One region of the Anabaena sp. PCC 7938 genome, then DNA from elsewhere that is predicted to be linked to it. Evidence: predicted binding sites of a transcription regulator. Region 1 holds the regulator's gene; the other holds the start of a gene.
The links. Region 1 encodes HrcA, which represses chaperone genes, less so after heat shock. Its sites were predicted from a motif close to TTAGCACTCNNGANTCNNGAGTGCTAA; they were not measured.
Positions count from the first base shown of each region.

Region 2: the regulator HrcA is predicted to act here: its motif matches at 1,711-1,737, upstream of groL (chaperonin GroEL).

Region 1 is NZ_CP186034.1:6,096,859-6,101,297, reverse strand. Features, by position in the region: gene ACOWPH_RS27195 (DUF3352 domain-containing protein) at 1-442, opposite strand, end outside; gene ACOWPH_RS27190 (rhodanese-like domain-containing protein) at 505-864, shown strand; gene hrcA (heat-inducible transcriptional repressor HrcA) at 1,240-2,337, shown strand; gene ACOWPH_RS27180 (phosphoketolase family protein) at 2,538-4,439, shown strand, end outside.
Region 2 is NZ_CP186034.1:3,889,257-3,893,695, reverse strand. Features, by position in the region: gene fabG (3-oxoacyl-[acyl-carrier-protein] reductase) at 1-377, shown strand, start outside; gene ACOWPH_RS17815 (MraY family glycosyltransferase) at 529-1,611, opposite strand; gene groL (chaperonin GroEL) at 1,770-3,464, shown strand; gene ldpA (circadian clock protein LdpA) at 3,722-4,439, shown strand, end outside.

The sequences.
Region 1 (4,439 bases):
CCCGTTTAGAGAATAATAACTCTACAAACTCACGGCTTTTTTCTGGCTTTTCAGTGGCAAGCGCCATCAGATACCCTGGTTGCAGTCCGTTTTCTGGGTCGCGGTCTATATCTTCACTAGTAACAGCCAGGCTAATTTCATTACTTAGCCAAGGTTTGATATCATCTCGGAAGTCTATGTTACTCTTTGCCAGTAAACTGTTTTTGAGCTTAGAAATCTCCCCTTTTTGCTCTATTGCTTGCAAACGGTCGGGATTTATTAATAATGACACCATCACAGGTGACATTTTTGACACAAATATAGCAGCCCCAGGTTCAGATTTAGGGACACCGAGATTGAATGGACTTTTACCAAAAAACCAATAAAAGCCAGCAATACCAATTAGTAGCAAGACGATGACACCAGCTACCAGGAAACCAAAAAATGAGCGTTGACTGTTCACTTAAACCTATTTTCCAGCTTTTCTGCCAACATAAATAGTATAGGATCGTTTAGAAAAACTGCATGACAGGTACATCGTTTGATCAACCCTTTTCCCCAATTAGCGTAGAAGAACTAGCACAACGTCTTGCCGCCGGTGATTCTGGTTTGCAACTAATGGATGTGCGCGAACCTCAAGAAGTCGAAATAGCAAGCCTTGAAGGGTTTGTAAACCTGCCCCTGAGTGAATTTGCTGAATGGGGCGAGCAAGTCCCCACCCGCTTTGATCCCCATGCAGAAACCCTTGTCTTGTGTCATCACGGTATACGTTCTGCCCAGATGTGTCAATGGTTAGTTGCTCAAGGATTTACAAATGTTAAAAATATTACGGGTGGTATTTCTGCTTATTCGATATTAGTTGATTCTTCAGTTCCTCAGTATTAACATTGGTAGACAGGGGGCAGGAGGCAGAAGTTTAATATTTTTAACTTGATTTGTCCTCCTCATTTCCATTCCCTGTCTATCAAATAAATAAATCAGTATCGAAAAATACAGCTTTGCTGAGAGGCTTATGAAAGAATGTAGAAAAAGATGAAAATCCTATCTTAATTAACACAGCTTTTGGTGCTATGGTCGAGCTGTATTAGGTAATACGCTATGATGATGGGTTAAAGGTAACTTTTGCGTGAATACCCATCACACGAGTATATAATTTGCTATCTTAATTAAATAATTATTAACCTTTTTTTGCTTTGTGGTTCCAGCCACAATATTTTTTTCAAACTTTGATTAAAATTTGCCTTCAGTAAAATATCACCTATGCAAGTCCAGCTGACAAATCGACAACAGCATATACTTTGGGCAACTGTACGCCACTACATTGCTACGGCAGAGCCGGTTGGCTCTAAAGCTCTAATTGAGGAGTTTGACCTTGGTGTTAGTTCTGCAACTATTCGCAATGTCATGGGTGTTTTAGAAAAATCTGGGTTACTTTACCAACCACACACTTCAGCAGGGAGGATACCTTCTGATTCTGGTTATCGCACTTATGTTGATCAACTAATTACACCTTCTTTTCGAGATGGTACACGAACAGAAGCTTTAACTAAAGAGGTAGAAGCAGCATTACAACAACTTCGACCTTGGGAAGATTGGAGTTTGGAAGCTTTATTGCAAGGTGCTGCACAAATTTTAGCAACTTTGAGTGGCTGCATTACTTTGATTACCATGCCACAACCGACTACTGCACAGTTACGACATTTGCAATTAGTGCAGATTGAACCTGGCACAGTCATGCTGATTGTAGTGACAGATGGTTATGAAACGCATTCTAAGGTGATGGATTTATTCACAGCGTCGTCAGAAACTAAACCTGATCCTGAGGTAATTGATCATGAGTTGCAAATTGTATCCAATTTTCTAAATAGCCACTTACGCGGACGTAGTTTGTTGGAGTTAGCCAAACTTGACTGGAGTGAGTTAGATCAAGAGTTCCAACGCTATGGTGAATTCTTGAAAAATTCAATTGCAGAGTTGACGCGTCGCACTTTAGCACCAACTGCAACACAAATTATGGTGCGTGGGGTAGGGGAAGTTTTGCGTCAGCCAGAATTTTCTCAATTACAGCAAGTGCAAACTATTATCCATCTTTTGGAAGAAGAACAAGAACAGTTGTGGCGTTTAATCTGTGAGGAACCAGAAACTAAGGAAATTGGTAAGTCAAGGGTGACAATTCGTATTGGTGCAGAAAACCCACTAGAACCAATTCGTGGTTGCACTTTAATTTCTTCTACCTATCGTCGGGGTTCTGTACCAGTGGGGAGTGTGGGAGTTTTGGGGCCAACTCGTTTAGACTATGAAAGTGCGATCGCAGTTGTAGCCGCAGCAGCAGATTACCTGTCAGAAGCTTTTAGTTAAATTGCCTAAATCGTCTTGAGAAAAATTTCTTTTGCTTTGTTATGGCTAGGATGTGTTTCCTATGCCTTTTTCGTTGTCTCTATGTGAGATAAAAAAATATTTAACTTTCTACCGAAAAAATTAATCACAGGTAAGATGACAGTGAGTCAGCCAACCAATACACTGACACCAATCGTGCAAATACCTTTCTGGAGTTTAAAATGACCATTACCAGCACTCCACAAATAAAGCCATTATCAGATACAGAATTACAGAAAATCAACGCCTATTGGCGTGCAGCCAATTATCTTTCTGTTGGGCAAATATACCTCCTCGACAATCCCCTACTGAGAGAACCACTCAAACAAGAACACGTCAAACCCCGGCTGTTAGGACACTGGGGAACCACACCAGGACTCAACTTTATTTATGCCCACCTCAACAGAGTCATTAAAAAGTACGATTTAAGTACAATTTACATAGCAGGCCCCGGTCATGGTGGACCCGGACTTGTTGCTAACACTTACTTAGAAGGAACTTACAGCGAATATTACCCCAACATCTCCCAAGATGCTGGAGGGATGCAAAAACTATTCAAGCAATTCTCATTTCCTGGTGGTATTCCTAGCCACGTTGCGCCAGAAACTCCGGGTTCTATTCATGAAGGGGGAGAACTGGGTTATGCGTTAGTTCACGCCTTTGGTGCTGCTTTTGATAACCCTGATTTAATCGTCGCTGCGGTTGTTGGTGATGGTGAAGCAGAAACAGGCGCTTTAGCTACTAGCTGGCATTCTAACAAATTCCTCAACCCCGTTACTGATGGTGCAGTTTTACCAATTCTGCATTTGAATGGATATAAAATTGCGAATCCCACAGTATTGGCACGGATACCTCATGATGAACTAGAAAGCCTATTTATCGGCTATGGTTATAAACCTTACTTTGTGGAAGGTGCTGATCCTGCGGAAGTTCATCAAAAAATGGCAGCAGTATTAGATATTATTATTCCCGAAATTCAAGGTATCCAAAGAGAAGCACGGGTACATGGATTTAAGGAACGACCGCAATGGCCAATGATTATTTTGCGAACTCCTAAAGGTTGGACTGGTCCGAAGGAAGTTGACGGCAAAAAAACAGAAGATTATTGGCGATCGCACCAAGTGCCTTTTGGTGATATAGCTGGTAAACCGGAACATCTGCAACTTCTAGAAGATTGGATGAAGAGTTACAAACCAGAAGAACTCTTTGATGTTAACGGTACACTACTTCCTGAACTCGCAGAACTAGCACCCCAAGGTCAACGCCGCATGGGAGATAACCCCCACGCCAACGGCGGTATTGTGCTGCGTGACTTGATTATGCCCGAATTTGAAGATTATGCTGTATCTGTTCCTTCTCCTGGTAAGGCGATCGCAGAAGCTACTAAAGTTAGTGGTAAATTCCTGCGGGATATCATGAAACTCAACCAGGAAAGCCGCAACTTCCGCGTCTTTGGCCCTGATGAAACCGCATCAAATCGTCTTGATCCAATATTAGAAGTCACAAACCGTACTTGGGTAGCCGAAATTCTCCCAGAAGATGACCACCTATCAGCCAACGGTCGAATCATGGAAATGCTTAGTGAAACCAACTGTCAAGGCTGGTTAGAAGGTTATCTTCTCACAGGTCGTCATGGTTTCTTCTCCTGTTATGAAGCATTTATTCACATCATTGATTCCATGTTCAACCAACACGCCAAATGGTTGAAAACAACTCTGGACATTCCCTGGAGAAGACCGATAGCATCTCTTAACTATCTGCTAACTTCTCATGTTTGGCGACAAGACCACAATGGTTTTTCACACCAAGACCCAGGTTTTATTGACCACGTAATTAATAAAAAAGCCGAAATTGTTCGCGTCTATTTACCACCTGATGCAAATACTTTGCTATCAGTTACCGACCATTGTTTAAGAAGTCGTCATTATGTCAATGTCATCGTTGCCGGAAAGCAGCCAGCATTACAATATTTAGACATGGATTCGGCAATTAAACATTGCACCAAAGGCTTAGGTATTTGGGAATGGGCTAGTAGTGATTTAGATGGGGAAACAGATGTAGTTATGGCCTGTGCTGGAGATATT
Region 2 (4,439 bases), 2.2 Mb from region 1:
GTACAAAACTTGTCAGCAAAATTATGCTCAAACAACGTTCTGGGCGCATTATTAATATTGCCTCTGTTGCTGGACAAATGGGCAACCCAGGACAAGCCAACTACAGCGCCGCCAAAGCAGGTGTGATTGGTTTTACCAAAACAGTTGCCAAAGAACTAGCTTCCCGTGGGATCACCGTCAACGCCGTCGCTCCTGGCTTTATCACCACCGACATGACCAGCGATATCAAAGCTGACAATATTCTCCAATTCATCCCCCTCGGTCGCTACGGTCAACCTGAAGAAATTGCAGGTATGGTGCGCTTTCTTGCAGCTGATCCCGCAGCAGCTTACATCACTGGTCAAGTCTTTAATGTAGACGGGGGAATGGTCATGTAATTCGTAATTCGTAATTCGTAATTTGTAATTCGTAATTTACCGCCATGTAAATGAAGAAATACATTAATTAAGACCGTGGTATAAAGGCGCGGAATGTGCGTACTTGCACAACTTAGTATTATTAATTCAATTACGAATTACGAATTATCAATTACGAATTACTACGCATTCTTTGCCAGATAGTAAAACCCAAAAGCAAAATAATACTGGCGGCAGATGTAAGCATAACTGCCAAATTCATGCCTTGTATTTTCATAGCCAGCAAATTAAAAAACAAAGTGATTGACCACAGAGTCAAAGCTGCGTGGCGTTGGGATAACCCCCAAGCCAACAAACGGTGATGTAAATGGTCTTTACCGGGAGTACTCAGGGGGTTTTTTCCTGCTAGAAGTCGCCGTACAAAAACCTGAGTGGTATCTAATACTGGCAACATCAGAAATAAAACCGTGGGTACAAGAGCATAAACGGTGTTTTGTTGAAGTTTTCCTAAAATGCTAGTTGCTGCTAATACGTAGCCAAAAAAATATGCCCCCGCATCACCCATAATGATCCGTGAGGGATAGAAATTGTGCCTCAAAAATCCCAGTGCAGCACCTGCCAAAGCGGCTAAAACTAAGGTTGCTGCGGCTCGATTATTAAACTGAGCCGAAACCCCTAACAAACTCATGGCAGTAATAAAACTGATTCCTCCCGCCAAACCATCCATACCGTCCATCAAATTGATGGCATTGGTAATACCTACTACCCACAACACTGTCAACGCCATCGACAATAGCGAGTCTATGGGTGTACCAAAAGTAACTTGAATACTAATGCCATTAGCCACCAGCAAGAGTGCCGTAATCATCTGCGCCCACAAACGCACAGAAGGAGGTAAGCCAAATTGATCATCAATAAAACCAACCAGGACTAAGATAGATCCTCCTAAAAGGATTGTTAGTACCTGAGCTAACACCCCTTGGAGTTCAATGGGTCGTAAGAGACTAGCCAGCACCAAAGCGGCAATAACACCAGCATAGATAGCCAAACCTCCGGCATTAGGTAAAGGTTCTTGATTCAGTCGTCGGGCATTGGGTTGGTCTGCCCAACCTACCCGCAAGGCAAATTGACGTATTGCCGGAATTAAACGCCAAGTCACAAACCAAGCCAGAATAAAAGTAAATACTACCGCCAACCAGCCGGTGCCGCTAGGGTTAGCAATGCCAAGAGACTTAAGGGAGTTGTCTAGGTTCATCTCCCACTTTAACCATTACTGCTAGTATTGAAAATCAGCATCAATTGTAATATTAATCAATTTTTTATTAGAATTTCTTAATTTGAGTGGCTAAGGGACTTAGCACTCTTTGCCTGTGAGTGCTAAATTGTCTAATGGAAGCGCTAGAGAAATTAAACATGGCGAAAATTATTGCATTTAATGAAGAATCACGGCGGGCCTTGGAAAAGGGTATTAACGCTCTGGCTGATGCGGTGAAAATCACCTTGGGGCCAAAAGGTCGCAACGTCCTTTTAGAAAAAAAATTTGGTATACCTCAAATTGTCAACGATGGTATCACTGTTGCCAAGGAAATTGAATTAGAAGATCCTTTGGAAAACACTGGAGCTAGACTAATCCAAGAAGTAGCATCCAAAACCAAGGATGTGGCTGGGGATGGAACTACTACTGCTACGGTTCTAGCACAAGCTTTAGTTCGAGAAGGACTCAAGAACGTCGCCGCAGGTACTAACCCTATTAGCTTGAAACGGGGAATTGATAAAACCGTTGAGGCACTCGTGCAAGAAATTGCTAACATTGCCAAACCAGTAGAAGGAAGTGCGATCGCTCAAGTAGCTACCGTTTCGGCTGGTAACGACGAAGAAGTCGGCAATATGATTGCTGAAGCTATGGAAAAAGTCACTAAAGATGGCGTAATCACCGTAGAAGAATCCAAATCTCTCACTACCGAGTTAGAAGTAGTAGAAGGGATGCAAATTGACCGGGGTTACATTTCTCCATACTTCATCACCAACAACGAACGGATGACGGTGGAATTTGAAAATGCTCGCATCCTGATTACCGACAAAAAAATCAGCAGCATCCAGGATTTAGTACCTGTCTTAGAAAAAGTTGCCCGGTTAGGTCAACCTTTGCTGATCATTGCCGAAGATGTGGATGGAGACGCTTTAGCAACTTTGGTTATCAACAAAGCGCGGGGTGTATTGGCAGTTGCCGCTATCAAAGCTCCTGGATTTGGTGAACGCCGCAAAGCTTTATTACAAGATATCGCTATCCTCACCGATGGACAGATGATTTCTGAAGAAATCGGTTTAAGTTTGGATACCGCTACTTTGGAAATGCTGGGAACTGCCCGCCAAATCACCATTGACAAAGAAAACACCACAATTGTATCTGCTAGTGACATCAAGCCAGAGGTGCAACAGCGGATTGCTCAAATTCGTAAACAGTTGGAAGAAACTGATTCCGACTACGATAGCGAAAAACTACAAGAACGCATTGCCAAACTAGCTGGTGGTGTGGCAGTCATTAAAGTCGGTGCAGCTACAGAAACCGAACTCAAAGACCGCAAACTACGGATTGAAGACGCACTCAACGCCACCAAAGCCGCAGTGGAAGAAGGCATTGTCCCCGGTGGTGGTACAACCTTGATTTATCTTTCCTTGAAAGTAGATGCAATCAAGAACACCCTTGATCCTGAAGAAAGAATTGGGGCAGAAATTGTCCAAAGAGCCTTAGAAGCTCCTCTACGGCAAATAGCAGATAATGCTGGTGTTGAAGGTACTGTGATTGTTTCTAAAGTCAAGGAAACAGATATTAACATCGGCTACAACGCTGCTACTGGAATATTTGAAGATCTAATTGCCGCAGGTATCATCGATCCTGCCAAAGTTGTCCGTTCCGCTTTACAAAACGCCGCTTCTATTGCGGGAATGGTCTTAACAACCGAAGCCATCATTGTTGAGAAGCCTGAGCCTGCTGCTGCTGCTGCCCCTGATATGGGTGGCATGGGTGGCATGGGTGGCATGGGCGGCATGGGCGGCATGGGTGGCATGGGTGGCATGGGCGGTATGGGCGGCATGGGTATGTTCTAAGTACCGAGTACCGTTAGCGATAGCGAGGCGTTTAGCCCGTATTGAGTACCGAGTAAAAAAACAGGAGGCATCCGCCAGTTTTATGGAGTTCCTCCTGACTCCTGACTCCTGACTCCTGTATTCTGTTTAATAAATTTTGATTTTTTATACAGTTTGTCTTCGCAAAAGGGCAAACTGTTTTTTTGTGTCTTTAGGAAATTATGATTTTTTCTTGATTACGGTCGTAATTTCCATGCAGATAAAAGCATAATAGAAGTGTGATTGATATGTTAGCCCCTTTACAATCCCTACAACAGGGTCACTGGTTCAAGTTGATTTGTGGAGCCAGTTTCCAACATTTACCTGCGGTCAGAAGTTTAACATTAGCCTACACTTTGGCGGGCGCTGACTGCATAGATGTGGCAGCTGACCCGGCGGTAGTTGCCGCTGCCCAAGCAGGTTTACAAGCAGCGAAGGATCTGGTGAGGGATGCCCAGAAGCGCGGCTTTGGCTTTGAAGGGAATTTACCATTGTTAATGGTCAGCCTCAATGATGGAGAAGACCCCCATTTTAGAAAAGCAGAGTTTAATTCTAGTAATTGTCCGATAGATTGCTCTAGACCTTGTGAAAAAATTTGTCCTGCACAAGCGATTGTGTTTAACGATTTTAAAAATAACTATTCAGGAATTGTGGCTCAAAAATGTTATGGCTGTGGTCGTTGCATTCCAGCCTGTCCTTATGAGATAATTGATACAGCATCATATGTGTCAACGCCGGGAGCGATCGCACCATTGATCATATCAACGGGAATAGATGCCATAGAAATTCATACACAAATAGGGCGTTTGGCAGAATTCCAGCGTTTGTGGGCAGCAATGGCCAAACCCTGGGCGGTTAATTTAAAGGTAATAGCCATCAGTTGTAACGATGGTGAAGGATTAATTGATTACCTCCAAGCAATTTATGATCTTATGTCCCCCCGTCCCCAAGTTGTAA